DNA from 2 places in the Paenibacillus sp. 2RAB27 genome. Region 2 is predicted to be linked to the other one. Evidence: riboswitches for the same ligand, from Rfam matches in the RefSeq annotation. Region 2 holds a riboswitch; the other holds the start of a gene.
What was found. A riboswitch is a leader RNA that binds a small molecule or an ion and turns the genes downstream of it on or off. The one in region 2 is predicted to bind cobalamin.
Positions count from the first base shown of each region.

Region 1: it holds a riboswitch for cobalamin, as region 2 does, so the genes downstream of both, AB4114_RS33195 (ABC transporter substrate-binding protein) here and AB4114_RS05450 (DUF4430 domain-containing protein) in region 2, are expected to answer to the same signal.

Region 1 covers NZ_JBFRGR010000051.1:16,851-31,777, forward strand. Annotated here, with positions in the region: gene cbiB (adenosylcobinamide-phosphate synthase CbiB) at 1-477, opposite strand, end outside; gene cobU (bifunctional adenosylcobinamide kinase/adenosylcobinamide-phosphate guanylyltransferase) at 1,131-1,685, opposite strand; gene AB4114_RS33180 (nicotinate-nucleotide--dimethylbenzimidazole phosphoribosyltransferase) at 1,712-2,848, opposite strand; gene AB4114_RS33185 (heme ABC transporter ATP-binding protein) at 2,871-3,647, opposite strand; gene AB4114_RS33190 (FecCD family ABC transporter permease) at 3,653-4,690, opposite strand; gene AB4114_RS33195 (ABC transporter substrate-binding protein) at 4,690-5,700, opposite strand; cobalamin riboswitch at 5,851-6,003, opposite strand; gene AB4114_RS33200 (hypothetical protein) at 6,036-6,563, opposite strand; gene AB4114_RS33205 (aspartyl-phosphate phosphatase Spo0E family protein) at 6,627-6,893, opposite strand; gene AB4114_RS33210 (aminotransferase class I/II-fold pyridoxal phosphate-dependent enzyme) at 6,962-8,164, opposite strand; gene AB4114_RS33215 (Lrp/AsnC family transcriptional regulator) at 8,180-8,671, opposite strand; gene cysK (cysteine synthase A) at 8,871-9,791, opposite strand; gene AB4114_RS33225 (MFS transporter) at 9,855-11,081, opposite strand; gene AB4114_RS33230 (hypothetical protein) at 11,204-11,704, opposite strand; gene AB4114_RS33235 (DUF350 domain-containing protein) at 11,934-12,353, opposite strand; gene AB4114_RS33240 (PspA/IM30 family protein) at 12,472-13,152, opposite strand; gene AB4114_RS33245 (endonuclease MutS2) at 13,245-14,927, opposite strand, start outside.
Region 2 covers NZ_JBFRGR010000003.1:26,871-43,632, reverse strand. Annotated here, with positions in the region: gene AB4114_RS05470 (S-layer homology domain-containing protein) at 1-1,338, shown strand, start outside; gene AB4114_RS05465 (DUF4430 domain-containing protein) at 1,338-2,237, shown strand; gene AB4114_RS05460 (energy-coupling factor transporter transmembrane component T) at 2,234-3,124, shown strand; gene AB4114_RS05455 (ECF transporter S component) at 3,097-5,577, shown strand; gene AB4114_RS05450 (DUF4430 domain-containing protein) at 5,701-8,874, opposite strand; cobalamin riboswitch at 9,028-9,222, opposite strand; gene AB4114_RS05445 (hypothetical protein) at 9,363-9,653, opposite strand; gene AB4114_RS05440 (MBL fold metallo-hydrolase) at 10,137-10,760, opposite strand; gene AB4114_RS05435 (thioredoxin family protein) at 10,781-11,347, opposite strand; gene AB4114_RS05430 (DedA family protein) at 11,424-12,023, opposite strand; gene AB4114_RS05425 (LysR family transcriptional regulator) at 12,349-13,263, opposite strand; gene AB4114_RS05420 (HPP family protein) at 13,380-13,862, shown strand; gene AB4114_RS05415 (cupredoxin domain-containing protein) at 13,989-14,435, shown strand; gene AB4114_RS05410 (response regulator transcription factor) at 14,600-15,280, shown strand; gene AB4114_RS05405 (sensor histidine kinase) at 15,277-16,656, shown strand; gene AB4114_RS05400 (MMPL family transporter) at 16,731-16,762, shown strand, end outside.

The DNA of each region.
Region 1 (14,927 bases), on a different contig from region 2:
CGCGTCCACGATGTTCTCCGCGACCGTCTCCACGACGGCTCGCGTGAGCTCCTCCTCGTGGAGCGCATCCGTATCCCGGCCAACGATGTAGCCGGTATACTTGCGAGCATCCGCGAGATTCCCTTCACGCAGCGGATTGTAGACGAGATACGCGGCATCCTTTAAGCCTTTGATCGCCACCGTCGTGGAGATGAGCCAGGTTGACACCGCATACCCTAACCAAGGATGAATATCGTTTGCGAAATGTACGAGCACAAGTACCACAATAAAACTTAGTGTAATTGTGGAAAGCATGAGCAAGAGGCCCTTCATGCGCAGCCTTGTGCGGTGTTCATCCTCTTCGTTGCTTGATGTGACCTTCCTTGGGTGCAGTCTGTCTTCTACCCAGCGGATCCAGCGTCCAATGAGTATAACCGGATGCGTGGGCCATTTGGGATCACCAATCAGCCAGTCTAATGCAATTGCAGCAGCCGTCATCCAGACGATTTCCTGCCATGTATATATCCACATAAGGGCTTCACCATTCCGTACTTACTTGTCTACAAATTACGGCTACGCTGCCCTCTTAAACGTCTCAAATTGTTTATGAGGACATATAGCCGCCTAATCACATGAAACACAAACATTATTTTTCCACAAAGACTCCTAACACACGGGATTTCAGACGGTATTGGTGTTGTTTATTGATTTGAGGGTCGCGTAGGCTGCACATTTGTATTAAATGGAAAATATACAGCTATTTATGAGAAATTTCTTTAAAAACTCGATTTAACTGTAAAATATGTCGTTAAATTCACCTTTTTTTGTTCATATTGGGTAAATGTACAAAATTAACTGCAGTTTTTCCATTTATTCATAATACGCTCGAAAAATCCCCAAATATAACTGTATAAAATCCATCTATTTGCCTCTGGCCCACCGTATATTTACGATACTTCCAGCTTCAACCTCTTTCAAGTGATTCAGCAATGCCATCCCTATATGTCTACTTCTACAACTACTCTCTTTCCACTTAACCCGAACCACAAACTTATAATTTAGATGTCAAAATAAACGGCTACTCGTCTTTCAAGGACGGAAGATTATATAGAGAAATATTGCCAACTTATTATGTGTAACATATAAATTCTTTACAAATAAGCTCTACTTTTTAATTCGATCGGGATACCGACCGTAACCAGAAAAACTTGCTGACAGACTTCAGCCACACGCTGATTCATCCGTCCAGCCAAATCTCTGAATTGACGGCCAAGCGGGTATTCAGGCACAATACCGTCGCCCACTTCATTCGTAACTAAAATAAGTTGTCCACTGTAGGAGGACACGGCATCCACTAACTCGTCAATTTGATGGGATACGAGTTGAACTGCATTGCTCTCCTGCTCGTAGTAGAGCAGCCAGTTCGTCAGCCATAGCGTCAGGCAGTCTACTAACACCACAGCACCCTCGCAGCTCTCCTGAAGCTGCGTGAGACAGTCTCGCAGCGCATATGGCTCCTCCCGAGTTTCCCAAGGGAAACCCGAGTGAATCCTCATCTGCTGGTGCTGACCCACCCGCTCCCTCATTTCCTCATCGTAGATGTGGGAGGTCGCAATGTAAATCCCCCGCTGGCAGCGATGCATGGCCAGCTTCTCCGCGAAGGAGCTCTTGCCGCTGCGCGCGCCGCCCGTTACCAGAACCGCCATCGTGTTCGCCTCCTTCTCTCTGCCTATTACTCCCTCGAAACGCCTGCGCTTTCGAAGGTCGCCATTTCCGTCATGATCTTGCCTGCGGCATCGATCAAGTTGAACACAAGCACTGCGCCTGTGCCTTCACCGAGTCGCATATCCATCTGCAGCATCGCTGCGAGGCCAACTGACTCGAGCACCTTCGCATGTCCCTGCTCCTGCGATAAGTGCGAGGCGAGCATGTAGGACGCGCTTAGCGGGGCTAATCGGCTCGCCACGAGTGCTGCGGTCGACGAAATAAAGCCGTCGACAACAACCGGGCAGCGATGCTTCGCTGCGCCCAGAATCACCCCAACAAGACCGGCGATTTCCAATCCGCCGACCTTACTCAACACCTCAAGCGCGTAATCACCGCTTGAGCCTTCTTCTGCACTTGCACTTGCACTTGCACTTGCACTTGAACTTGCACTCGCACCTGCACTCGAACCTGCCCCACGCCCAAGCAACCCATTCACATCCAACGCCGTTTTCACAACCGACTGCTTATGCAGCCAAGTTGCATCGTCAATGCCGGTTCCACGACCTACAGCAATACTAGCGTCTAATCCCGTCAGTGCGCATAAGATTGCTGCGCTCGCCGTCGTATTGCCAATCCCCATTTCACCCGTAGCGAAAAGTCGGTACCCTTTTGCCACCAAATCGTCCACTATTTCACTGCCAGCTACAATCGCTTGCGTCGTCTCCTCCAAGGTAAGAGCCGCTTCCTTCGCCATGTTGCGCGTGCCTTTTCTAACTTTGCGAGAGACAAGATTGGGATGCTCTAAATCCGCATTAACCCCCATATCTACACAAACAACATCAGCTCCAGCATGTCTAGCAAGGACATTAACAGCAGCCCCGCCATACAGGAAATTGAGCACCATTTGCGGTGTCACTGCCGCCGGGAAGGCACTGATGCCTTCCTCACAAACACCATGATCACCAGCCATGACAATAACCGCTTTTTTCTCAAAAGTCGGCATGACTTCACCTGTAATCCCAGCGACTTGGCGTGCGATATCCTCAAGCTTACCCAAGCTTCCTTGCGGCTTCGTCAACTGATTCAAATGGTCATTGGCTTGAAGAGCCACCTCTTGATGGATAGGTTCAATCGCGTTAATCAAGTTATGTAAATTGTTCATTATCGTCTTCCTCCAGCCTTCATTAATTCCCAGGTTGTAATAAAATCTGTGGAACATCACTTACCGGGTGTTTCAGTACAATCGGCTCTGTTCCATATACTTCAGCTATTTGTGTACTTGTCATAATTTCTGCAGGTGTTCCGATGGCGGTTACTCGCCCCTCATGTACGATCATCAATCTCGTGCAATACTGCGCTGCTAAATTCAAATCATGCAGAACAGCTATAACCGTTAGTTCCGACTCCTGCTGCCAAGAACGAATATAATCCATCATCTGAATTTGATAACCGATATCTAGAAAAGTAGTCGGCTCATCGAGCATGAGCAAGCTTGGCTGCTGAGCCATCACCTTGGCAAGTGCAACACGCTGCCGCTCCCCACCACTTAGTCGCTCAATCGTGCGATCTACGAGCCCTTCCAACTCAAGCTTTGTGATAATGGCATCAATAAGTCCATCCGATTCAGACGTATCTTCCCCTAGCCAATTTTGGAACGGGTAGCGTCCCATCTCCACGACTTCAGTAACCGTGAAGCCAACAGGCGGCAATGCATCTTGCTGAAGTACAGCGAGCCATTTGGCCAATTCTTTGCGCGAATACGATGATACCTTTTTTCCTTTTAAAAGCACATGGCCATGCATGACCGGATCCATGCCGGATAAGAGTCGCAGTAATGTAGATTTCCCGCTGCCATTCGGACCAATGATCCCAAAAAACTCCCCTTGCTCGACCTCGAAGCTTATATTATCCAACACTTGTTGTTCTCGAAAGCTCTGAAAGAGCCCCTCCACTTGAATCATCGTGATCAACCTCTTAACGTTTTCTTATCTTTATGGAGCAGATAGGCAAAAAACGGTGCACCCAGAAACGCCGTAATCACTCCCAGAGGAATTTCCGTAGGACTTAGGAGAGTTCGAGCTAATGTGTCCGCCCATAACACATAAATACCACCGCAGATCGCGGATAAAGGAATGATTAGTCGATAATCCGGACCAACCAACAGTCGCACCAAGTGCGGTACGATCAGCCCAACAAAGCCAACCACCCCTGCGACAGACACGGCAGCAGCCGTGATCAACGTCGAAGCGATGAGTACGATCAGTTTCGTACGCTCAACATGAACACCGAGATGTGCAGCCTGACGCTCTCCTAATGCCAGCAGGTTTAATGATCTCGCATAGCTTAGCAGAATCACTATACCGATTAGTAGATAAGGTAAAATCATATACGTATATGCCCATCCACGCATCGATAGACTGCCCATGAGCCAGAAAATAATTTCATTCACCGTTTGGTTCGAAATCGAAACTAAGAACGATACAAACGCCCCTAGAAAGGCTTGCATCACAACGCCGGATAGAATCAGCGTTTCCATCTTTAGCTTCCCATCAATCATCGCTAGCTTCAAGACCAAGAAGAGGGAAATAAGCCCCGTCGCGAAAGCCACAATGGGGATCGACCATTGCCCGAACCAAGCGAACTGCAGCCCGAAATAAATAAGAACTGCAGCCCCAACAGAAGCTCCTGAAGATACGCCCAACGAGTAAGGATCGGCAAGCGGATTGCGCAGAACCCCTTGGAAACCAGCACCAGCTATGGAGAGTACAGCCCCTACAAGAATACCCAGTAACATGCGAGGGATTCTTACTTTATTAATGATTTGTTCCGAAGATTGCGGCCAGTTCACCTCGATATGACTTCCTATCCAAGGAAGATGCTTCGCTAGAATCCCCACGATTTGTGAAAGTGGAAGCTGTGCCGACCCGATGGATAAACTCACCACAATAGAAAGAAGAAGGAGTAGAACGCCTACTCCTCCTCCAAACATCAATTTTCTTTTCATTATTTCACCAATTCAGGATAGATCCCTTTCGCCATTTCCAGTAGTCCATCCGTCAGTCTCGGACCTGGGCGGCTTACGGAGTTCTGGTCAAGACCTATCACACGTTTATTTTTCACGGCGTCAATCGCATCCCACCCACCGCGCGTACGAATAATTTCTTCTAACGGCTTCTTGCTCTTGATATCAACAATCCCGTTTGCGAATAAGATCACGTTCGGGTTCTGTTGAATGATTTTCTCTTCACTGATTTCATACCAGCCTGCTTTATCCGCAGCAACATTAATCCCCCCAGATAGGGTAATTAATTCATCCATGAACACACCGCTTCCTACGGTCCAGCCTGGGGCAAATTCCATATACACTTTTTTCTTATTCTCTTGCTTCACATCTTTTACAGCATCGACAACTTTCTGACGATCCGCTTTCATTTTAGCGACAACTTTCTCCGCTTGTTCTTGATGATCGGTAATCAGTCCAAACGTTTGAATATTATTGATCGCATCATCAAGTGTTTTGGGATCTACTTTAAACACGTTAATGTTCATCGCACGCAAGTCATCCACTGTTTTAGCATTCATGGAAACACCAGTGATAACAATATTCGCATTCGTAGCAATGACTGCCTCCATATTGGGCTTCGTAATGCTGCCTAGCTTCGGCTTCGATTTTGCTGCTTCCGGATAATCGTCATAATCCGATACACCGACAATATTCGCTTCTAGTCCAATCGCAAACAGCGATTCTGTCTCTGCTGGCGAGACCGACGCGATTCGTTCTGGCGCTTTGTCGAACGTAAACTCTTTACCTGTCACATCTTTTACTTTCAATGGATACGTCGTTTTCTTCGCAGCGGCAGGAGTTGCCGACGTTACGGGTGCCTTCGTCCCCGCACCACCTAGTTTCGATGGATCCGTAATTTCTGTTTCCTTCTTCGCACATGCCGCTAACGAGATCGCGGTCGCAACCGCTAATGTTAAGATAAGACCCCTTTTGAAATTGCTCTGTTTCATCACTTTAGCCCTCTTTTCCTTATTTTCAATTTACAGCCAAAAAAAGTCCCCTTGTTCACTAGGAACGAAGGAGACGATAAATCGCGGTATATGGCAACGAACTTTCGTGCGCTGCTTCCTGATTTAACGCGATCCTTTTCCTCGAAKGATGTTGTATCGGCACTATAGGCAGGTATTCTGACTCTCCAGACTTTCACAAGACTGAATTACAGTGGCGGGACCGTGCCGGATTTTAACCGGCTTCCCCTGAACTAATAATGTTCCATTTGGAATATTACCAGTACCTACAGTTGCAAATTATACATTGAAGCTATTTGTTGATTATAGATGTTCGCTTATTTTTGCGCAATAATTTGGATAACTTTCAACGCCTCGTCCATTTTCGGAGCATTCTGAGGAATGAACGCATATAGTCCTTTACCTTCAAAGCCTTGCTCTTTCATCCATTTGTTTCCAGTAAGTGGAATGCCGTACAGATGCTTCTCCGCGGCCTTACCTTCTTCTTTGATCTCGATAACCCCATCTGGATAATCCTTAGGGTTGATGATGTTATCCAATGAAACGAATCCTGCTTGGTTGCTCAAGCCTTTGAACTGCTCTTCTCCCAAGATGAAGATCCCGTTACCACCAGCAGCAAGCTCAACAATCATTTTTTCCAATGAAAAAATAGGTGATGTATTCAGCTTCACTGTAGGAATTTCGCCTACCTTGGATTTCAGAGATACTTCCAGCTTCTCCGCTGCTTCACTTGGAAACCCGTTAGGTCCCATCATAAATACCGATACATCTGCCTTCGGTCCACCACAAGCTGTAAGCATTAATATCATTCCTAGCATGACAACGAATAACCATTTTGCTTTCATGTGTATGTATTTCCCTCCGTCAAGTACTCTCTCTTTATCGATAGTCGCCAGAAAAGTCGGTTTTCACCGACTTTTCTTTCCAGATGTCATATATTCATTTATTTTTTGATCCAGTATCGTACTTAATTCAACTACCGCATCAGATGTCATTTCTCGACCTTCCATGACCATCTGTTCCATTTTACGTCTCAATGTATGGATCTCTTCTTCAAGTAAAGCTAGGGAATTTTGCTTCTTGGCATTTCTGGTCAGCCAACGCTGTCCGAACTCTTGCTCGCGAATTTGAAATTGCTTCTGAAAGTTAGTAAGCTGATATTCCATAAAAGCCATGCTCATCCCTCCTTACTCTTAGAATACCAGTTTTCGTCTCCTATGAACATATGAATTTACAAAGAATATTATAATTTCCGTAAGAAATTACCGATTCTCTCTAATGCTTCATTCAGTTGGGAAACACTATAGGCATAAGAGCATCGTAGAAAACCTTCTCCACCTAAACCAAATACATCACCAGGCACTGCAGCTACCTTAGACTCATACAAAAGTCGTTGTGCGAATTCATCCGAAGTTAATCCTGTTGCCACAATGCTAGGGAACGCATAGAATGCGCCTTGTGGTTCATGGCATTCAAGTCCGACTTCACGGAAGCCTTTGACAACTAATCGTCTCCGTTGATTATAGGATTCAATCATCCGGTCTTTCTCTTCCAAGCCATTCGTCAACGCTTCATGTGCAGCTACTTGCCCCATGACAGGTGCACACATGACCGTATATTGGTGAATCTTGGTCATAGCTGAGATAAGCTCTCTGTGACCGCAAGCATACCCCATCCGCCAGCCTGTCATTGCGAAAGCTTTGGAGAATCCGCTAACGAGAATCGTCCGATCCTGCATCCCAGGAACTGCTGCGAAACTCACATGCTTCTGGCCGTACGTCAATTCCGCATAAATTTCATCGGATATGACAATCAGATCATGCTCTTCAACAACTTTGGCAATCGGGAGCCAATCTTCATACGTCATAATGCCGCCAGTTGGATTACTAGGATAGCATAGAATTAATATTTTGGATTTTGGCGTAATCGCATCGCGAAGTGCCTTTTCCGTCAATTTAAACTGATCCTTCGCAAAAGTTTCGATACCCACTGGCACACCACCACTAATGGCCGTGATTGGCGAGTAAGAAATATAACAAGGCTCAGGAATCAGAATCTCATCCCCAGGTGTAATAAGTGAACGCAGCGCTAGATCAATAGCTTCACTGCCGCCTACCGTTACAAGCACCTCGTTCGAAGGCTCATATTTCACTTTAAAGGATGTATACAAATAGTTTGCAATCGCTTCGCGGAGCTCAGGAATACCAGAGTTTGGCGTATATTTCGTTCTGCCGCGCTCCAAGGAATGTACAGCTGCTTCACGAACGTGCCAAGGTGTGGAAAAGTCAGGTTCGCCAACACCTAGTGAGATGATGTCCTCTTTACTATTGCTTACGAGATCAAAAAACTTCCGAATCCCAGAAGGCTTCATTTCACGTACCGCAGGAGCGAGGTAGTCCTGCATCGATTTTTTGCTTGATTGAATCGTAGTCTCATCCTTGATCATAGCGCTACCTCTCCCTTACGGCGAAACAAGCATTCGGTGATCATCTTCCTGATCTTCGAAAATAATGCCGTCTTGTTTGTATTTTTTCAAAATAAAATTCGTTTTCGTAGAAAGCACACGGTCGATTGGCGATAACTTGTTGGAAACGAATGAAGCCACCTGTTTGAGCGAGCTCCCCTCAATCTCAACGAGCAAGTCATACGCGCCAGACATGAGATACACCGATTTGACTTCCGGATATAAATAGATCCGTTCCGCAATCGCATCAAACCCGCGCCCGCGCTCCGGCGTAATTTGCACTTCAATTAGGGCGGTAACCTTTTCGTCATCTACTTTGCTCCAGTTCACGACTGTCGCGTATTTGACAATGACCTTATCCGCTTCCATCTCGCTTATCGCTCGCGCAACTTCGGCCTCCGCCGTTCCTAACATGGTGGCGATCAGATCCGCGCTCCTGCGGGCGTCTTCCTTTAGTAAATCGAGAATTTTAAGCTTCAAAGTATCCATGGTTAAACCTACCTTTCTGAGATATGTTTCATTCATCCATTCATCTTACAATGAATTGCTGTCCTAATTCAATTACTGATCGCGGAAGAAAGGCAGAATATTTATCTATATTCGAAAATTCCACTAGAATTGGCAAAATAAAAAGCCACTGGATAACCATCCAAGTGACTCTAGCGCCCCTTTCCACCTCGTACACGGGTTAAAAGAGATCCATACTTAAATATCGTTCACCTGTATCTGGTGCAATGCAAAGCACTCGCTTTCCTGCTCCGAGCTTTCTTGCAATTTGCATCCCCGTCCATACTGAGGCTCCAGCCGAAGGACCGACAAGGATGCCTTCCTTGCTCGCCAAATCCCTCATCGTTTGGATGGCATCCTCATCCGCCACTTGCACGATCTCATCGTAGACGCTTGTGTTCAAAATAGCCGGAACAAAGCCTGGACTTGTCCCCACGAGCTTATGTGGCCCTGGGCTTCCACCAGACAGTACTGGTGACCCCTTTGGCTCCACTACATAAATCTGGATATTCGGCAAATGCTCCCGAAGCACTTCACCAGTCCCCGTAATCGTACCTCCAGTTCCTGAGGTAGCAACGAAAGCATCTAACCGGCCCTCCATTTGCTGCAAAATTTCAGGTGCAGTCGTAATGCGATGAATGCTCGGATTCGCTGGATTCTCAAACTGCTGTGGGATAAAGCTTCCGGGGATTTGATCCCGTAACTCCACAGCCTTAGCAATTGCACCTGGCATCCGTAATGCGGCTGGCGTTAGAACAACGTCGGCGCCGTATGCTTTCAGGATATTTATGCGTTCCTTGCTCATATTGTCCGGCATAATCAAGATAGCCTTATAGCCCTTGGCAGCCGCGTTCATCGCTAGTCCGATCCCCGTATTTCCGCTTGTAGGCTCAATGATAGTTGCACCTGGCTGAAGTTGTCCTGACTTCTCAGCCTGATCAATGAGATTCCATGCAGCCCGGTCCTTTACGCTCCCGCTCGGATTGAAATACTCCAACTTTACATACAGCTCAGCAGCTTCCGGTTCCAATATGCGATTGACGCGCACCGCGGGGGTATCTCCGATCAGCTCTGTGATGCTATTCACCATTTTTGGCGGCATTGGTGCCCCCTCCTTATCCCATACTCATGCTACTCACATTTTCAGCCTGAAACCTAGCCGCTGTCAAGACTTGGCTGCCGGCAGCTGGTTTCGAATAAATACCCATGAGAAGAAAGTGGAGCTTCCGATGACGAGTAACAGCACATTGATGACAAGGGGCTCTTTACTCCAAGAAATAACACATATAAATATAAGCACGCCACATACGCGCCCCACATTCAGCGATAACTCACGCAAAACAATGTACTCTTCCCGTTGTTTGGCACTTTCATCATCCGATCCAATCAAATCAAACACTGCGGACACCATTGGAATCGAGTACATGGGAAAAAAGAGTGCAGAACCAATCCCGAATATCAGCAAGGTGCTGAACGACATTTTCCAAAAAAATGGCAAGATCACGAGAACAACCATCACCGAGCCGATGAACATACTCTTTTTACGAAAAGAAGGTCGAATGAAGCGCCCTGCTGCCCAGAAGCTAACTAACGCTACGGATGAAGTAATTAGAGCGAAATTACCTAAACTTGCTTCACTTGAAGTCGATATGTACACGAGTAATCCAATCATAAATCCAAATACACCTTCTCGCACGCCTTGAAAAAGTAAAGCCAGACTTACTCGCTTCCAAGGTGTTTGAGGTTGCCTAAGGATCCGCAGCGGCAAGAGCCACTCGTAAGTGCCACTCAATTTCCGTTTCTTCAGAAAAAAACTAACCACAACGCCTAGTAGAAATATGCCTAACGAGATAGAGAAGATGAGACGATATCCTGCTCCGTCCCCTAATGAAACGATGAGTAAACCTGAAATCCACGGAGCAATAATCCCTGCACCAGCACCTAATAGGCCAACCCAACCATTAAATCGATCGCGATTATCTGGATCTGTCACTTCAAAGTAAACGACGTTGAAAGCTATCCAGAATAAGCCTACAGAGATTCCTTGGACCATACCCAACCAAACGAAGTAATGGACACTGCTAGTCCCCATCCAGAGCACCAGCATGTAAAAACACGCTGATATGGATACACCAATACGCAAACAATTCATTTTATTGTGTTCTTTCACCCACTTTCCGGCTAACCAAAAAGTAATAGCCATCGTCAAATGGGTCGTTAAGGTGAACCAACCGATTAAAGTAAAGTCGTTTTTGGCTTTCCATAGATAAACACCGACGAATGTACCTGATAAGGCATTGGCTCCGCCGAATAGTGCATGAACAACGAGCAGAAGGATCGCTTGAGCGTCCAGCTTCCCTTTGCTTTTCACATTCGTTTGATTCGTTTGCATATTCCTCCTCCTAACTAAGACCGAATATGGGCTCTTGTTAAGCTTCCCCTTTGGAGTGAAAATATGACCAATTCATGCAAAAAAACCGAATCCACGAGGACTCGGTTCCATTTTCAACGATCTTATTCTGATTTGATGCGTTCAACCATCAGCAATCGGTCCGTATCTGAGAGCACTTTCTCAACTCGGAAGCAAGATGGACACACATAAACATCCGTCGTGAAAGGGCCTGTTAAGAACGCACTCCCCAACGTTTTGGGAATAGTGGGGGTGAAGGAAGCTCCGCTTGTCACTTCAGTTCCAGCTAGGAGCAAGAATTCATGACAACTCGAGCACTCTGGTGCTTCTTCCTGCTCGTCTGTTAATTGTTGTACCTTCTCGCCATACTTATCAAGCGGCTCATCGGAATCATCCCAAGCCAATGATAAATCCTCATCGGATTCGGCATATTCTTGCTCATTGAAACGAAGTTTCTGCCCTGTCTGCTTAACCTTCAAATCAATGCTGCGGTAATCATTCAATTCATTAAAACAGTGTGGACACTCATCCTCTGGCCCAATTTCGGGATCCCATACGATCTCGGTTTGGCACCACGGACATACAACTTCTTCATTGCTACTCATTGCTAAATCCTCCAGCTAATTGCATCTATGCATATTTCCATACATAATAAACCCCTGCCGCTACAAACACAAGCGCAATAGCAAACAAGGTTCCCCACAGGTATTTCATTGTTCAAGCCTCCAAGACTATGCAAAATAAACGGCTGCATCGTCCTTTTAGGACGGATGCGTTTATCAAGAAATATAGCCGAATTATTAAGTGAAACAATACATTCTATATTTTATGATACTAAGTTACGCAAGCTCCAACCACATAGGATAAGGAGACAGACAACGTTAAGGATAAGAAACCTACCGCACGATTATCCTTCTTAATTTCCTCATCAATTTTGAAATAAGGCGTTAGGAACTCAAAGATAAAGTAGGCAACCAACAACAGCACGAAGCCATATCCGGCCCAAACGAGAGAGTGAATCATGGTGTCATTGTTTAAAATGGCGAAACGGAACAAATTGCAAATCCCAAAAATTTTCCCACCAGTAGCCATGGCAACCGATAGATTTCCTTTTTTAATTTCAGCCCAATCATCATACTTTGTGACCATTTCGAAGATGGTAAGGAAAACAACAAGCGCGACCACTGCTACAGCAAAAAAAGCAAGCGTTGCTAAATACGGATTACTTAACAAGACATCCACCTCTTCGTTCATATCATCTCCTGCCTTCCTTTACACAAGTAGAGAGACTCGAACTCCATCCCTTATTCCCTATATATGGTAGTAGAGACTGAGTATGACTCAGTCTCTCGCAGGTACAACTAGTATAACATTAGGATTGTTTTTTTTCAGCAAGCTTAGCTTTCATTGCAGCCAATTCATCGTTAATTGCACTGCTACTTGAGCCTAAACCATCAAGCTCATCGTCCAAGCTGCGGTTTTTGGCACGAATTTCTCCGCTTGCTTGTGCTTCTGCTTCCATTTGCAACACTTTTTCGCTCATGCGATCGAAGCCTTTAGCCGCATTGTCTGTACCAAACCCAGACATTGCTTGGTTGATTTGTTTTTGTGCTTTCGCAGTTTCTGCGCGAGCAATTAACAAATCCTTTTTGTTTTTCATTTTATTGAACTCGTCTTTCATCTCTGTCAATTGTGCACGAAGTTGATCCGCATTCGTTTTGGCTAGATCGTATTGACGTTTCAATTCATCATAACGACCTTGGTGCTCTTTCTTATCTTCCAGTGCGCGGCGGGCCAAATCTTCATTCCCTGCTTCCAGGGCTTTCATAGCCTGCTCTGTACGTTTTGTAACCATCTCTTCGGACTCTTCAAATTGTAGTTTAAATTTCTTTTCGATAGCAATTTGTTTCGCAACTGCCGCCTCAGCTTCCAAAATATCTTCTTCCATATCGCGTAAAAACTGATTTAACATTTTGACAGGATCTTCTGCCTTATCCAATAAATCATTAATTGAAGCCATTGTCATATCACGAAGTCTTTTGAAAATTCCCATCTAAAATTCCTCCTAAGGTTTAATACTCTTTTATATCTATTTCATACGCATTACCGAAGAATGAGTTTCAAAAAGGATCAAAAATTTATAAGTTATTTCAATTCGACAACTGTAACCCCGGCTCCGCCTTCATTGTAATTACCCATCCGATAGCTTTTCACGTGTCTATGTCGACGCAAATATTCTTGCATCCCCGTTCTAAGCACACCTGTGCCTTTACCATGAATCAAATACACTTGGCCAAAATTACTCAAGAAGGATTCATCTAAGAAGCGGTCTGCCTCAATCAAAGCCTCTTCCATATTCATGCCGCGCATATCCAATTCCATTTTGACATTATCATCGCGCGTTCGCTTCAGCGTCGTGGCCACTTTCTGCGGTTGCTTTGACTGAGGCGCATTGCCAGTTTTCTCAAGGTTGGATAACTGAACTTTCATTTTCATAATACCCATTTGAACATTGGCTTCGGTTGTTCCTACAAGCTCAACAACGTGACCTTTCTGTCCTAATGAAATCACCCTGACTTCATCCCCTGCTTCAATTTGCTCAGGACGCTTCTTCAAAGCACGCACTTGCTTGCTGCGCAGTTCTGGTGTCGCTTGATCCAGACGTCGCTTCGCCTCAACTAGCTTGTGATCCTTGACCCCTCCGGCTTCTTCCAATGCCATGCGACGCAGGTCCGCGATAACCTCGTCAGCTTCGCGGCGAGCTTTGATAACGGCTTCGCGTGCATCGCGCTCCGCTTTTTCGAGCAGTTTATCACGTTGCTCGTCGAATTTAAGCTGCTGCGCCTCCAGCGATTTGCGCATCGCTTCAGCTTCTTTGCGCAGCTCTTCCGCAGCATAACGCTCAGATTCTGCGATCAGGCGATTCTCCTCGAGGGATGCTATCATCGACTCTACGCGCTGATCTTCCTCTCCTACCTGCGTGCGCGCATGTTCAATAATGCGACGGGACAACCCAAGTCGCTCAGCAATAGCAAACGCATTACTTCGCCCAGGAACACCGACTAACAGGCGATATGTAGGGCTAAGCGTTTGAATATCAAACTCCATGCTAGCGTTAATCGTGCCTTGCTTTTGATAAGCATACGCCTTCAATTCGGAATAATGCGTAGTTGCAATAATGCGGCAGCCAATTTGATGAATGTAGTCCAAAATTGAAATCGCAAGTGCGGATCCTTCAGCAGGATCGGTACCTGCGCCTAGCTCATCCAGTAATACTAAGCTCTTCGGTGTCATATCGCGTAAAATGCTTATGATATTCGTCATATGACTGGAAAACGTACTTAAGTTTTGCTCAATACTTTGTTCATCGCCAATATCCGCATAAATGGCATCGAATACGCAAAGCTGCGTCCCTTCTTCGGCGGGTACAAACAGTCCAGACATCGCCATCAGACTCAGAAGGCCAACAGTTTTAAGAGAAACCGTCTTACCGCCTGTATTCGGGCCTGTGACGATAATTTGTGAGTAATCATTGCCTAACTCCAGATCGAGTGGCACAACGGCATCCGCCGCGATCAGCGGGTGTCTTCCTCTTTTAATCTTAATAAAGCCTCTATCATTCAACCTTGGCATTGTCGCCTTTAATTCTCTAGCTAAACCTGCTTTGGCAAAAGTAAAATCAAGCTCTGCCAATTGATCCACATCCAAAACAAGTACTTCCACTTGTTCAGCAACTAGCTCAGTCAACGCCCGCAGAATTTTCTCGATCTCAGCTTCTTCTTTAAATTTGAGTTCACGAATTTTATTATTTAATTGCACGATAGCATC
Region 2 (16,762 bases):
GAATACTCGCGTTTGATTTTAGCCTTAACCGCAATTGGCGCAGATCCTACCCATGTTGCAGGCTATAATCTGCTTACGCCGCTCGGGGACTTCGATAAAACCATCTGGCAAGGAATCAACGGTCCAATATTTGCATTAATTTCCCTGGACAGTGGCAATTACAATATCCCGGTAAATCCAACCGCCAAAACGCAGGCTACTCGAGACATGTATATTGATGAAATCTTATCGAATCAGCTTCCCGATGGCGGATTTGCACTTTCAGGTGTGTCTGCAGATCCTGATATTACGGGTATGGCCTTACAGGCTCTAGCCAAATATCAAAATTACACGAAAGTAAAAACAGCTACGGAAAAGGCCATTAACCGTCTTTCCAAATTACAGGACAACGATGGCGGCTACGCAAGTTGGGGTGCGAAAACTTCGGAGAGCACCGTGCAGGTGCTGACGGCGCTGTGTGAGCTTGGTATTACTATTGAAGATAGTCGTTTTATTAAGAATGGTCATACCATTGTTGATGATTTACTATCCTTTTATTCAAAAGGACAGGGATTTAAGCATACTTCTGACGGCAGCGGTGTAACGGGGATGTCGACTGAGCAGGCATTTTATGGGCTAGTGAATGTGCAAAGAATCCTCGCGAATAAGAGCAGCTTATATCGAATGAACGATGTCAAACAAGCTACCTCAGCTACGCCTGACGACACTAACGGCTTAATGAACAAACACAAGGATATACAAGTTATGCCTGTTACCGATGCGAATAAGACTTTCTCTGATATCGCTAACCATACCAACAAAACAGCCATTGAATCCCTTGCATCTAGAGGAATTATTAACGGTATGACTGACACTGAATTCTCACCAAATCAAACAATGACGCGTGCCGAATTTGCGACCATAGTCACCAAAAGTCTAGGTCTACCTATGCAAAAGCAATCTAACTTCCATGATGTCGCTTCTACAGCCTGGTATGCGGACTATGTAGGCACAGCTTATTCTTATGGCATCGTAAGCGGAACGTCAGAGACCACTTTTACACCGAACAATACGATTACAAGGCAGGAAGCTGCTGTCATGATCGCCAATGCAGCTAAGCTCACTGGCATGGATACAAATTTGAACACAGTTGAAACGAGAGATATGTTAGCTCAATTTGGAGATTACATCCAAACAGCTGAGTGGTCGAGGGATGCGCTAGCTTTTAGCTATCGAGAAGGTATTCTATCGCAAGATATGCTGAATATTGAGCCCACTACAGCTGTCACCCGAGCTGAAATAGCCCAGATGCTCTACCGCTTACTCTCTGCCGCTAAACTTATTAAAGAGGCGAACTAATGCGATTAACGAAAAATAAAATAATTGCTGCGACGATCATAGTGATCGTCTTGGTGGCAGCTTTCTTCAGTAGCGGGATGCCGCGGCAGCAGGCAGATCCTACTTCTACTTCTGGACTTAGAATGAGTAGTCCCACAACGACGACCTCACCTTCAGTATCCAAACCTATGGAGCTAACGACACCTCCTGAAGAACTGAAAGATACTAAGTCTTCTGATCCCGCCGTGACGACGCCAAGCAACACCCCTGTACCTGCTCAACCTACGGAAGAACCCATGCCTATTGCGACTCAAGATGCTACACCGTTGAACAAGGAAACGCCCAAGCCAGCTACACCTGATGGAACCAAACCTACGCCAACCAAAGCGATGGAGCTTGACCCCAAGACAGGTAAAGACCAATACCTTACCGATCCTGTTCCTGAGGGGAAACCACTCCCTATCGAACCACAGAACACCAAAATTTCTGACAAGCAAATGACAGTGACGCTTTCGGTTAGCTGCCTAACGATTCTGGGCAATATGAAATTGCTTGATCCTGAAAAGGTTGAGCTTGTGCCGAAAGATGGCATTATTTTCAAATCACAACAGGTTACTTTTTATGAGGGAGAATCCGTATTTAATGTCTTACAAAGAGAGATGAAGAAGAATAAAATTCATATGGAATTTGTGAATACCCCTATTTACAATTCAGCCTATATTGAAGGTATCCATAATCTGTATGAATTTGATTGTGGGGAGCTATCCGGTTGGATGTATAAAGTGAACGGTTGGTTCCCTAACTATGGAGCAAGTCGGTATCCACTGAAACAAGGCGATGTCATTGAGTGGGTATACACGTGTGATTTAGGCCGTGACGTTGGGGATACGTATAATTCAACTGGCGGTGGCAAGCAATGAGGGATTCCTTTTCAAGCTACCACCCCCTGATTAACTTTTTGTATTTTACATTCGTCATCTTGTTCTCAATGATTTTCATGCATCCAGTAAGCCTAGTTATTTCCCTTAGCTTGGCCTTTGCCTATTCCATCTATCTGAACGGAAAGAAAGCAATCAAGTTCAACTTCGTCTATATGCTTCCTTTTCTTATCCTAACTGCGCTTATTAATCCTGCCTTTAATCACGAAGGGGTTACGATATTAACGTACTTGCATAACGGCAATCCGCTAACCCTGGAATCTATTACCTATGGTCTTGCAGCAGCAACTATGTTCATTTCCGTTATCTGTTGGTTTTCTTGTTATAACGCTGTTATGACATCGGATAAATTTATTTATTTGTTTGGAAAAATAATTCCAGCATTGTCGCTCATTTTTTCGATGGTGCTGCGTTTTGTACCCCGCTTTAAAGCTCAGATTACCATCGTTTCCAATGCACAAAAATGTATCGGTCGGGATATATCCACGGGTAGTCTCATTCGTAGAATCAAGCATGGTATTCGGATTCTATCTATCATGGTGACCTGGATGCTTGAGAATGCCATTGAAACCGCTGATTCGATGAAAAGCCGAGGGTACGGATTACAGGGAAGAACCGCATTTTCAATATTTACATGGGATAGCCGCGACAAAACTGCACTAATCGCTCTAGTTGTAAGCGGAGGTTATCTCCTGATAGGAGCTGTTACAAAGGCTATGTATTTCCGATACTTCCCTTCCATGCGAGGTGTAGGGCTTTCCATTTACAGTATCAGTGTCTTTACGACTTATGCATTCCTATGCGCAATACCGCTTATTATTAATATTTCGGAGGATATCAAATGGAAGTCTTTACAATCCGACAACTAACATTCTCCTATCCTGGATCCCCTGGGAATGCGTTACGTGACGTCACTTTGACTATAAAACAAGGCGAATTTATTACCATCTGTGGTAAGTCAGGTTGCGGCAAATCAACCCTCTTACGTCATTTGAAAACAGATCTTACACCGCACGGAGCACGAAGTGGCGAGATTTTATATGATGGGATGCCCCTTGAACATCTAGATCGACGTATACAAGTCGCTCAAATCGGCTATGTGCTGCAATCTCCAGACAATCAAATTGTGACAGACAAGGTCTGGCATGAGCTTGCCTTTGGACTTGAAAGTCTTGGATACAGTACACTAGAAATTCGTCGACGAGTTGCGGAAATGGCAAGCTTTTTCGGCATACAGGAATGGTTTCATAAATCGGTTACCGAACTATCAGGCGGTCAGAAACAGCTTCTGAATCTTGCTTCCATTATGACCATGCAGCCGAAAATATTGATATTGGATGAACCTACCAGCCAGCTTGATCCTATTGCTGCAGCGGAATTTCTAGCCGCCATTGGGAAAATCAACCGCGAACTTGGAGTCACAATTCTCATATCCGAGCATCGACTTGAGGAAGTCCTGCCGCTGTCAGATCGCGCTATTGTGATGGATAATGGTGAAATCCTCGTTTCTGGAACACCGAAGGAAGTCGGTGAACAACTTTGGGATATGCAGCACGACATGTTTTATGCGATGCCAACGCCCATGCGTGTCTATGCAAGAATTGAGAACCAGCTCCCTTGCCCCATTACAGTCCGTGAGGGAAGAGAATTCTTGCATGTACTTGCTCAGAATCAACCATTCACGAAAGACATACAAACTGCTGACATTCCAGTGCGAAGGGCAGAACCGGCGATTGAGCTAAACGGTGTATGGTTTAAATATGAAAAAATTTCACCAGATGTGGTGAAAGGCCTGAGCTTACGTGCATTTTCAGGTGAGATTTATGCGATTGTAGGCGGAAATGGTACGGGTAAAACAACCACCCTTTCTCTCATATCTGGACTTCGCAAACCTTATCGTGGAACTGTCCTGATGAATGGGAAACCCATTGACAAGTATTCGGACAGTGAGAAATTCAATGGACTCCTTGGCGTTCTTCCTCAAAATCCACAAGCGCTTTTTGTACAAAAAACAGTTAAAGCTGATCTTTTGGAGATGCTATCCGGCAGCAAGCTGGATATGGCGTATAGGCAACAATGTGTGGATGAAGTTTCGGAGTTATGTATGTTACAACAACTTCTCGACCGACATCCTTATGATTTGTCTGGAGGGGAGCAACAACGTGCCGCTCTTGCTAAGATCTTACTTCTTCAGCCTTCCATTCTTCTGTTGGACGAGCCGACGAAAGGTCTAGACGCACATTATAAATTGATATTTGCCGAAATTTTAACCAATTTAAAACAACAAGGAACGACCATTGTTATGGTCAGTCATGATATCGAGTTTTGCGCTAGCTTTGCTGACAGGTGTGCAATGTTCTTTGACGGGGCGATCGTATCCGAGGGCAATCCCCAGGAATTCTTTGCTGGAAATAGCTTTTATACGACATCTGCAAGCCGAATGGCCAGGGATTTGATTCCAAAGGCCACAACGACCAATGACATCATTAAAGCCTTTAATGGCAATGAAGAAATGCAGAATGTTGATACGAAACCAAAGGTGAACATACCTCCATCGTTTCGTAAACATAGCCATAGTTCAACCGTATCCGTCCCTAATGAGCAAACACCAGTCGAACTCAGAAGTCTCTCCAAACGCACATTGACTGCCGTGCTCATGATTCTTTTATTAATTCCGTTAACCATTTGGTTTGGTATTTATTATCTCGACGATCGAAAATACTACTTTATTAGCATGCTTATCATTTTGGAAACCCTGCTGCCGTTTATGATGATTTTCGAGGGACGAAAGCCGCTGGCAAGAGAGCTTGTGGTCATATCCGTGCTATGTGCGATTGGCGTAACTGGCAGAATGGCTTTCTTCATGGTGCCTCAATTTAAACCCGTTGTTGCGATTGTTATTCTTTCCGGCATCGCATTAGGGGCTGAAACCGGCTTTCTAGTCGGTGCAGTCACAGGTTTTGTATCGAATTACTTTTTTGGTCAAGGGCCTTGGACACCCTGGCAGATGTTCGCTTTCGGGATCATTGGATTTCTTGCTGGAGCACTGTTCAAAAAAGGCATTTTACGCAGAAATAGAATTGCTCTTTGTCTATTTGGAGGATCAGCGACATTTCTCATATATGGAATCATCATGAATTTCTCATCCGTCGTGATGACAGGATCCAAACCCACAATTGGCGCAGTTATACTTGCGTGTATCCGAGGAGTTCCCTTCGATTTGATTCATGCCATAGCAACTGTCATATTCCTGTATTTCCTAGCAAGGCCTATGCTTGAAAAATTAGATCGAGTTAAAGAGAAGTATGGGTTGGTTTCGTGAAAGAAAAACAGCACCTCATTGGTTAGTATCTAACCTTTGGGGTGCTGTTTGTTATGTCCAAATGCGCAATTGCATCCGACCGGGAAAGAAGAGGATTTCTCCCCTTCTTCGTTAAAGCTCGTTCTACTTTTTCTGCTGGTGCAGTCTCATAATAACCACTGCGACCATCTCTCTGGTTACAGGAAGCAACGGGTTGAAATATCCGTTATCCTCTGTCAATAATCCGGATTTAATAGCTTGATTAACGTAAGGTAATGCCCAGTCAGCAACAAATGATTGGTCTTTAAGGTCAACCGCTAGCTGTCCCTCCATCGCAACACCTTGTAAACGACCCAGAATTACAGCCATTTCCTGTCTGGAAATCGTTTGATTCGGTGCAAAGGCATGATCTGAAATCCCTGTGATCAATCCCTTCGATTTCGCGGTTACGATATACTTGAAATACCAATCTTCTGTGCTAACATCGTCAAAATCTAACTCACCAGTTACTAACTCACTTCCTGTATAACGGACGATGAGTGCCGCAAACTCTGCTCTTGTTAATTCGCGTTTCGGCTCAAAATTAGTTCCGTTACCTTCCATAAATCCCAACGTAGTGACTTTAGCTACTGCTTCCAGTGCCCAACTGGAAATAGCAACAGCATCTTCATATTTTGTAGCCAGTGTGTTTTTGGTTTCTTCGGTTGGTTCCGTAGGTTCCGCAGGCTTACCAGGGTTATTAGGGTTAACAACGTTACCACTACCCCCTCCTACTGGCGGGGTATATGCCTCACCAATGTCTTTCCCAAGATCTTTCGTGTACTGCCAACGAAGAACGTCGTTATTCTGTAATGTGTAGATACCCGCGCTGTATTTTGGAAAGACCCCGTTCACGGAGTACATCCAGCCACTTAGCTGTCCTTTATCAAACTCCCCTAAGTGATCAATCGATTGTACATAGATGCTTGCACCTGAACCTGTATAAGACAGAGCAGTACTTTGGGTACCAAGTACCCGTTGTAGCAACGTAAACGCTGTATCGCCAGATTGCAAGGTAACCGTTATTGGAGCAATGATATCTCCTTCACCCAGAGAGCGTTTCTCAACAGAAAGTGTAACCTTTTGTGTAGTACTAGGTCCAGATCCACCACCAGGACCAGGCGCTGTTACTAACGTCGATTTAAAGGCTAAGAACTCCGTGAAATGCTTCGTTTTAATAATTAAGTCGCCATTCTCACTGTAAGCATACACATCATCGTTTCGATAGTTGCTGTTGTCATATTTATGTATTGCAGTGAAATTACCGTTTTCATCTATGAAACCGGCGTTACGATCACCCATCCCCTTCAATTTCAGTGTAACGTGTTGATTAAACTGGATGCGGCTATCACCACCCACTTTAATGCGTGAATCGATACTGTCTAGTCTACTACCACTGCCGGTAAGTACTCCACTTACTTTATTCGTCACAGAGTTATCGGTTGTACTCAGAATGCTTGGCAATTGAATCTTATTATTCCACGCAACTGATGTAACTTCTGTATAAGCCGGTATATCCAACTCCGTACTGCCTCGTTTAGCAATAACCTCTGGCAAAAATGGTGTCGTGAATGAAAGAGTAATCTTGTTCGTCGCTGGATCATTATCATCCGTCGAGAAGGATACATTGGACTCATTCGCACCAACATTGACGATCTGATCACTCGTCGTGCTCACATTATGAATGGTCAACTTATTACTTGCCGAGTTACTAACCAAGGCTGCTGGCAATGCTTGGAGCTTAAGAGCTCCTGTTTGACCTTGACCTGCAAAAGTTATAACAAGATCTTGTTGATTGCTTTCTTGCGTAATATGATCAATCGTCAAACCTGTAGTGCCAGGATCGAAACTCCAATTCGCTGCGGTATTAGCACCAGAAGTGAACGTGTCGCCGACTAGTTTAATCTGCAAACTAGGGTTGAGTATTCCGATGTTCGTATTCGAAGCGATCGCAATGGAAGGCCAACGGCCATAATAAAACGTAACGATATCATCGTCGTTTAAAATATAATCTGCTGCACCGACTTGCGGTGATACCCCGTTAACTTTGTACATCCAACCGTCGTATCCGCCAAGAGTTCCTGCAGTTTGACCTGCAATTGAGGAGAGATAGGGACCATAACTACTGTTTTGAATGACAAAGTTGATGTTAGACTTCTCGAGCACTTGTTTCAAAGCATCCATGGCTGTCGGCTGACTGCCATAGACTGCTGCAGTTATCGACTGTTGTGGCAGTATCGGACTATTAATGCCATTAACATTTATTTGTACGGTAGTTAAATTTGGCTTATCTGCTAAACGCTGCCAAACTGATTTACTCTGCTGAATATCTGTTAGTGCGATCAATACTTGTTCTGTTGCCATTAAGTTCTGTTTTAGATCTGTCACTTGCCAGGAAAAAGTGCCATCTGGAAGCACGAAGTTATAAACGGCATCTACAACTGTTTGATTGTTGACGACCCAGTTTGGGGACAATACATCTTCTCTAATAGCCACCAGACCTGATACAGACGTTGCCCAGCTGTTGGAGTTGTCCCCATTGACCCATTGACCTGGGGAATCAAAGCCAGCATTAGTTAATTGTCTTTGCTTCAATAAAGCCTTAGCACGGTTAGCCGCAGTTACTGCAGCACTATTCGATTGATAATTCCCTAAAGCTAGCAGTGCCATCCCTGTAATATCTGTATCTGATTCACTTCCAAAGAAAGCAAACCCGCCATCAGACAATAGTAAGCTAAGTAAGTAACTTAACGCTTTCTCCTTGGCTGCATCGTTCCAGCTCCCGACGTTGTATCCCCTTTTCTTACCTGTATCCAGAGCAAGCATCGTCCATATCTGTCGATTAGATTCTCCGAAGGAACCTGTTGATGGATTTTGCTGAGCTGCTAACTCTGCGTACAAATTACGATTCGTTTCCCATGCATGGGAAGGATCAAGATTCATGGCCAACAATCCGAAGATTAAATTGATGTGGTAAGTACTATGATCGGTTGCTAATAAATCACCAGGATCACTTTGTTCCCAAGAAGGCAGCGTCCACTTACCATTATGCAAATCTTCCCCTGCTCCCCATAGCGCAACCATTTGCCACCATGAGTTGAGATTAGACCGATTTTGCTCATAAAATGAGACCGTATCCGCAATCATTGTATTTAATTTCGTACTTGGATTTGCATCGACTGCTCTCGCAACTTGTGGGACGAGCAATAAAGTTATTAGTGCCAAACTTAGAAGAGCAGAAATCCCTTTTTTCATCATCAAACTGAACAAACTAATCACCTTCATCTTCCTTAAAATAGTGGATAAACGAAAAACACCCTTCCCCGAGTTCCAGAGGAAAGATGTCTTTGTAAGAATCGTGTTAATCTAACGACTAACCACTCTTTTTGGCAAATGCAAAGAAACATCTTCCTCCCATCCTCGTGAGAAAAAAAATACATTACTTATCAGGCAGGTCTCCTGGCTTCGCTTCATCGCTTGTACAATCTCCTTCCCCTCTTGTTATCGAGAGTGGCTATGATTGTTAGCTCAGCGTTACAGTGGCGGGACCGCATCGGAATTGAACCGAACTTCCCTTTTAAGCTTCCGCTAGATTCAGCAGAAAGCACCTATTAAGCTAGTTTATGAAATTGTTTGTAATCATGACGAATTTTACATGACTTCATCGTAATAGACAATCCTTTTTTTCACAAACAAAAAAAGGCAACCCCACCAAGACCCCTAGGCCTCGTGGGATTACCTCTCTTTTTACCCGAGCAATCCGTAAATCAATATTTACAAATGCTGCGCGTAATAATAACTAGTAAAATGAAAAGTACTAAGATACTAGCGGCCGAATTGTTTTTCGGAGGGCAAGCAACTGCTTGCGTGTGAACCGGTTTCGGGAACACAAATTCAGTTTGTTGGTAGGACGCGTGCAGGTGGATATTATTGTGCATCGGTTGTTGCATAATTGGCGCTGGCGCTGGAAGCGGTGTAGGCATTGGCATTGGCATCGGGGTTGGCATTGGCATTGGCATTGGTTGCATTGGGTAATTCGGAACTTTAACATATTCCATGGAAGAGCACCTCCTTCATATTTTCCCAAAAGGGACTTACACAGGCTTACTGTTTAACTCAGAGGTTATTGTTGAAGTTGGGTGAATAGCTTACAACATCAGTCTATGGGGAAGCACCTACGTTGCACACGGTAAATACCCAGTTTATAAATAAATTGGGTGGGTGTCATGGGCGAACGAGCATAATTTGGAGATAGTCGATTATTTCGACTTGCAGCGGCTACTTCTCCACTTGCTCATCCTGTAACTCGATTATTTCGACTTGCAGCGGCTACTTCTCCACTTGCTCATCCCGTAACTCGATTATTTCGACTTGCAGCGGCTACTTCTCCACTTGCTCATCCTGTAACTCGATTATTTCGACTTACAGCGGCTACTTCTCCACTTGTTTCCTGTAACTCGATTATTTCGACTTACTCCTCTTCCCCATCCGTATACACAAAAAGGACCGCCCCCTCATCAGAGGGAGCAGTCCTAATCGCCTTACACGTATGGGTTATTCTCACGTTCGAAGCCAATCGTCGTCTTGGCGCCGTGCCCTGAGTAGACGATGACGTCGTCATCCAGCAGGAACAACTTATCCTGGATGGAATCCAGCAGGGTATTGTTGTCTCCACCAAGCAGGTCGGTACGACCGACCGATAGTTTAAACAACACATCACCACTGAACAGGTGTTTGTCATACAAGAAGCTCACGCTTCCTGGCGAGTGGCCTGGGGTGTGGAACACCTTGAGCTTAATGCCCAGGAACTCCAGCACTTGCCCCTCATCCAGCGCGAACTCTGCCGGGTCCGTCTCAACTAAAGTCCCAAGTTCTGGCCAGCGAGCGGAGCCATTCTTCTTCGGATTCGTCAGCCAATCGGCTTCTAGGTCGTGAATATACACCGGACAGCCCTTGAGCTTACGAATCTCGTCAACGCCCCCAATGTGATCGAAATGCGCATGCGTCAGTAGAATCGCCACGATATCCATGTCGGCAATTTTCTTAATCAGCGACTTCGGATTCATACCGGGATCGATAATAATACCTTGATTCGTCTCTGGATTCGACAGTAAGTACGCGTTCGTCTGAACCGGACCCAGGACGAAGGATTGAATGTTGATCATCGTGATGCCACCCTCACCTTTTAGAACGACTCGATCAATGAACGAAGTTCCTTCACAATAACAGCATGATATCCGTTACCTTCGCCATATTGACGGCCCATTTCGGCTCTGGCTACTTGAATTTTTTCGTTATAATCTGCCGCATCGCGATCTGGATTTTCTTTCTTGAACTGCGTCATAACCGCTTGCACGTTTTTCGGACGAGGCCCCCAGTGCCCAAGCGAGAATCCGCCTGTATCTGTGAATACGACGATCGGAATCCCACGTCCGCCGCCTGTTAAGAACTGATCAATTACATCATAATTTTGCTCAATAATGAGAACCTCGGTTGGAACGCCGCTATCTTCCAAAGCCTTGAATACAACAGGCACGTTGCGAACAACGTCGCCACACCAGTCAGCAGCAATAATCAAGCAGCGAAGATCATCGCGATTGTTAAGAGATTCGAAATATTCCTTATCCTCTTCATTGTCCCAAGCAAAGCCATCATAATAAGCTAAAAATTGCTCTTTATTTTTTTCCATACTTTCGATAAACTGTTTCGGCTTGAGGCCAGTACCCAGCTTACTAGCAAGATTTGCACCCATCGTTGTCATCCTCCCAGGATCATCCTATTTCTCATTCATTGTATCAAAAGCAGGCGAAACCGCCAAATCAACCTTACTAGATTTTCTTTTTTCTTTTGAGATAAAATTGATAGCCCGCATACAGGATTGTCAGCACGATCGCAGCGATAATCAAAGGTTTAATATAAGGCCCTGCGTACTCGCCAATCGTCTCCCAGTTGTCCTTCAATTTCATGCCCAAATAAATATACAGAAAGGAGTAAGGAACCAAAGCTAATGCCGTGTAAAGGGAGAATTTCCCCAAAGGCATCTTCGCCATACCGCCTGGCAATGAGATCGCATGACGCACAATCGGAATAAATCTCGCTGTAAAAATCATACCCGTGCCGTACCGGTTAAACCAGCTTTCCGCCACATCGATATGATGCTTGCTGATCAGCAGGTATTTGCCATATCTCTCCAGAAATGGCCTGCCGCCATAACGTCCGATCCAATATAGCACGATTTGGGCCAAAGTTCCCCCGACGACCGCGCAAACCATACCACCTACGAAGTTAATTTGACCTTTGGATACGAGATACCCTGCGTAGGCTAAAAGCAATTCGTTCGGAATGACCTCCAGCATAAGTCCAAGGAATATTCCCCAGTACCCCAAACCTTCCAAATACACCAAAACACTTTGAATCAACTCATGCATACGTAACCCTCTCTTCGTTTCACTTTCCCATACATTGGCAACTTACTTAGCTGGAAAAAGTACATCTAATTGGGCCCATAGGGTCAAAAGAAAGAAAATAGCTGGATTTTATCCATCTAAATTCGCCTATTCCACTCGAAATTACCTATAATCCGCAAATTAGCTGGATATTTTCCATGTATTCTAATTCTGCCGTTGAAATCCTCATATTTAGCTGTAGTTTTTCCTATTAAATGCCTAATACTTCCCCTATGAGGTCTAACTTGTACCCATTGCCTAATCTAATCTAATCTAATCCCATCCACATTCTATCATAGACATGCCGCTATCCTCTACTTGTATGCAACTCATTGCTGAAATAAGCCAAGATATGCGATTTGCAAGCTTCCACAGGTGCGCTGAGCTCTTTGCCGGCACGGTGAATCAGCCCATGTTCCAACGGAATCGCTGTCTCCGACTCAACGCGAAGCAACTGACCCGCTTCCAGCTCTTTCTGAACGGAAGTGACAGGCAGCAAGGAGAGGCCCATGCCGCACATCATCGTCTGTTTGAGCATTTCCGTGCTGTCGAAGGCCATTTCGGTAAAAGTAGCAAGCCCTTTGTCCGTCATCAGTACCTGAGAGGCCAATGATTGATAAATGCAGCGGCTGCCAAAGCCGATGACCTGTGTCTGTGCCAGCGCTTCCCAGCCTTCCAGCTCGATGCGCTTCACTAGCGCCGGAGCCCCCACCCACACCAATTCATCCACGAGCAACGGGATAAAAGTGAGATTTCGCACCTTGGGATCACGCGGCACAATGCCTAAATCTACACGGTACGCCGATACCTCCTGAACAATGTCGCGTTGAAAGCCCGTTTCCAGCTGCAGCTGGATGTGCGGAAACTGCTCGAACAACGTCGGCAGCATCATCGGGAGATGCGGCACGCAGAACGATTCCAGCGCGCGCAGGCGCACCACACCTTTGGGCTCTTGCAAGCCCGTTAGTTTCTCCTGTAAGGATTCTCCCAACTGTAAGAATCGATAGGCAAAAGGCGCCACCTCTCGGCCCGCTGCTGTCAATTCAACCCCGCGCGGCAACCGTGTAAAAAGCGCCTGTCCTAAGGTCTGCTCCAACTGAAGAATGTGCATCGTCACCGTGGATTGAACGTAACCGAGCTTCTGAGCGGCTTTACTGAAGCTCTTCTCCTCCATGACCGTAACGAAGGTTTTCATACTTCGTCCATCCAGTTGTTCCAGCATAACCAACATACCACCCATCGGATTATCAAATACTAGATATCATAATCATTCGTTATTCAAATACATAAACTCATGATACCATCAGGGATATCACGATGAAAAGAGGCACACCCCACATGTTCACTCGTCTTCGACTACGACTCTCTCCCCTGTTCATCAAACTCATCCCCGGCATCGGCGGCTTCATCGCCATCCTGCTGTGCAGCTTGCTCGGCGACCTCGCCCACACCTCGCTGCTGATGGCGCCCTTCGGCGCCTCCTGCGTCATCGCCTTCGCGCTCCCGCAGAGCCCGCTCGCGCAGCCCCGCAGCCTCATCGGCGGCCACGTGCTGAGCACGCTCGTCGGGCTCTGCGCCCTCCACGCGATCGGCGTGCACGCGTGGAGCCTCGCCCTCGCGGTCGGCGCCGCCATCACGCTTATGCAGCTGACGCGCACGCTGCATCCGCCCGCAGGCGCCGACCCGCTGCTCGTGATGCTCACAGGCGCCGGATGGAGCTTCCTGCTCACGCCGGTGCTGCTCGGCGCAGCGCTGATCGTGCTCGTTGCCTGCGGGTACCACCGGGCAACACGCACCTCCTACCCTACAGATTGGTGGTAGGAGCACTGCACTTGCACTTGCACTTGCACTTGCACTTGCACTTGCACTTGCAATTCCAATTCCAATTCATGCGCTGACAAGCCCCCGCATAAGATGTACAAGACCCTTGTACAGGAGGCGGACCCTATGTCCCGAGTATGGATTGTCAAACGCAAGCATTTCTATCAGCTAGCAGCCGCACTTCTAATCCTTCTTATTGGATGGCTGTATGTGAATCGAGCAAGCATTTTGCCCACCTTCGCCGAACCCACGGCAGAACGCACCATTCACATGGTTGTTGGGGAGTTCAAATCCACCACAGCTGATGGCAAAACCATCGAGGCTTACCGCTGGGACCCTGGCACCATTGCCGTTAAGAAAGGCGAGCATATCAAGCTTAGCATCCTTGGCATCAATGGCGAGAGCCACCCCTTTTTCATCGAAGGACTCAATATCTCCGGTGAGATCAAAAAAGGCAAAGAAACGATCGTTCATTTTACCGCCAACCAAGCGGGGACGTATCGCCTCATCTGCATGACGCATACGGATATGGCGCATAATGGTCCGATGATCGGCTATATCGAGGTCTATTAAATGGCCGCACTGGTTCTGATGTTATTCGAGCATTACCTTAAGCTTCTTCTGCTCCTCGAAACGTCCTCTGCAGACGCCTCGATATCAGAAGTGGCATTAAGGTTTTTTTTCGTTTACACTGATGCCAAGCTCAATTGATTCCTTATGAAGAAGGTGCTTCCCCAATGAAAACACATATACTCGTCGCCGATGACGATGCCCATATTCGCGAACTCATGCGCTTCCTTTTTTCCAAAGAAGGGTATGCGGTCTTTGAAGCAAGTGACGGTGAGCAAGCTTCGAGGCTGTTGGAAACCGAACAAATTCATCTCGCCGTTGTCGATGTCATGATGCCGCTGCGGGACGGCCTGGAGCTATGCGCGGAAATCCGCGAGCATTACGATATTCCAGTTCTTCTTGTGACAGCCAAAGGTGAGATTGAAGATAAAGAACGAGGCTTTGCTTCAGGCACCGATGATTACGTGGTCAAGCCGTTCGAGCCCAAGGAGCTCCTCTTCCGTACGCGTGCGTTATTGCGCCGATATCAGCTGGTTTCCTCAGAGATGATTACACTTGGTCAAACGGTCATCAACCGCAAAAGCTATGAAGTCACGATCGCAGGTGAAACACTGCTGCTGCCGCTCAAAGAATTCCAGCTGCTCGCCCAATTAGCGAGTCATCCAGGTCGCATTTTCACGCGTGAGCAACTGATTCAAATGCTATGGGGCACGGATTATGAGGGTGACAGCCGAACCATCGATGTTCATATCAAGCGACTGCGGGAGCGTTTTTATGAGAAAACTAGTGACTTTATGATTACGACGGTGAGAGGACTTGGTTACAAGCTTGAGGTGACGGAAGGATGAAAACATTATATTTTCGCATCGTTGTTACGTTTATTCTCATCGCGATGGTCAGTTCTGTGCTCGCTCTCTTTCTTTCGAATTGGTATTATCTAGCCAAATTAAGGGATCAGAACGAGGAACAAATTTGGAAAATAACGACGGAGATTCGCACACTTTATGAAGAAGTGCCTCAGGTCGAGCCTGCAACATTCTTCACACATATTGCCAATATGGGATTCCAGCTTTATGTCGTGAATGAGCAGATGGCGGGGACCTTCTATGGAACGCCGTATAAACATACGCAGTTGGATCCAGAGCAAATTCAGCGTGTTTTAGCGGGAGAAACGTACCGCGGGATGCTGCAGGAGCGTCATCTTCTGATGGTTATCGGCTATTTTGAAAATAGCCTGCGCAACAGTATCGGTGTTCCCGTTCAGGTACAAGGGAAAACGTATGCCTTGTTTGTACGGCCTAATCTGGAACAGCAGATCGGCGGCGTGCGCGTCCTGATGGCTTTCCTGCTCGGACTTACCTTCCTATTCAGCATCGTTCTCATCATTATTTTTTCCCAATTCATCGTCAGGCCTGTCAAAAAATTGCGAGAAGCTACGAAACGGATTGTTGGCGGCAGCTACGAAATGAAGATGGACGTTTCCCGTCAGGATGAAATCGGGGAGCTTGCGCGAGATTTTACCTTCATGGCGCAATCGCTCAAACAGGTAGAAGCTATGCGGCAGGAATTCGTGGGCAATGTCTCCCATGAAATCCAGTCTCCGTTAACTTCGATTCAGGGCTTCGCCCAATCCATACTGGATCAGACGACCTCCGAGGAGGAGAAGGAGCGCTATCTTCATATCATTTTAGACGAAAGCAAACGATTGTCCTCCCTCAGTAAACAGCTGCTAACGCTAGCCTCATTAGATAAAGAGAGTCTTGTAGTTAAGCGCACGATGTACCGGCTGGATGAACAAATCCGCCAAATTCTGATTCATACGGAGTGGCAATGGTCGGAAAAGGAGCTCGACATCGAACTGGATCTACCGGAAACCGACGTCTCGGCCGACCACCAATTGCTGCATCAAGTTTGGCTGAACCTCATTACGAATGGTATCAAATATGCTCGTCCTCATGACGCGTTACACATTGCGATTCGGTCATCAGAGACGGAGGTCACTGTCGTGGTGCGAGATACAGGGATTGGTATGTCAGAGACGGAGCTGCCTCATATTTTCACCCGCTTCTACAAAGCGGATCGCGCACGGAACCGCGCCAGTGCTGGCACTGGCCTTGGTTTATCCATTGTTCAGAAAATCATTGAGCTGCACGGTGGCAGCATTCATGTGCAAAGTGAGCTCGGCAAAGGGACGACGTTCACTGCCCGCCTGCCCCGAATGTAATCTTGCATTCATCATCCGTTCATATTCCTCTCCTACTATTTGAAGTAGATTTAGGAGAGGGGAATGAACCTGCCATGAAACATGCATTAACACGTCTTGCCCAGTT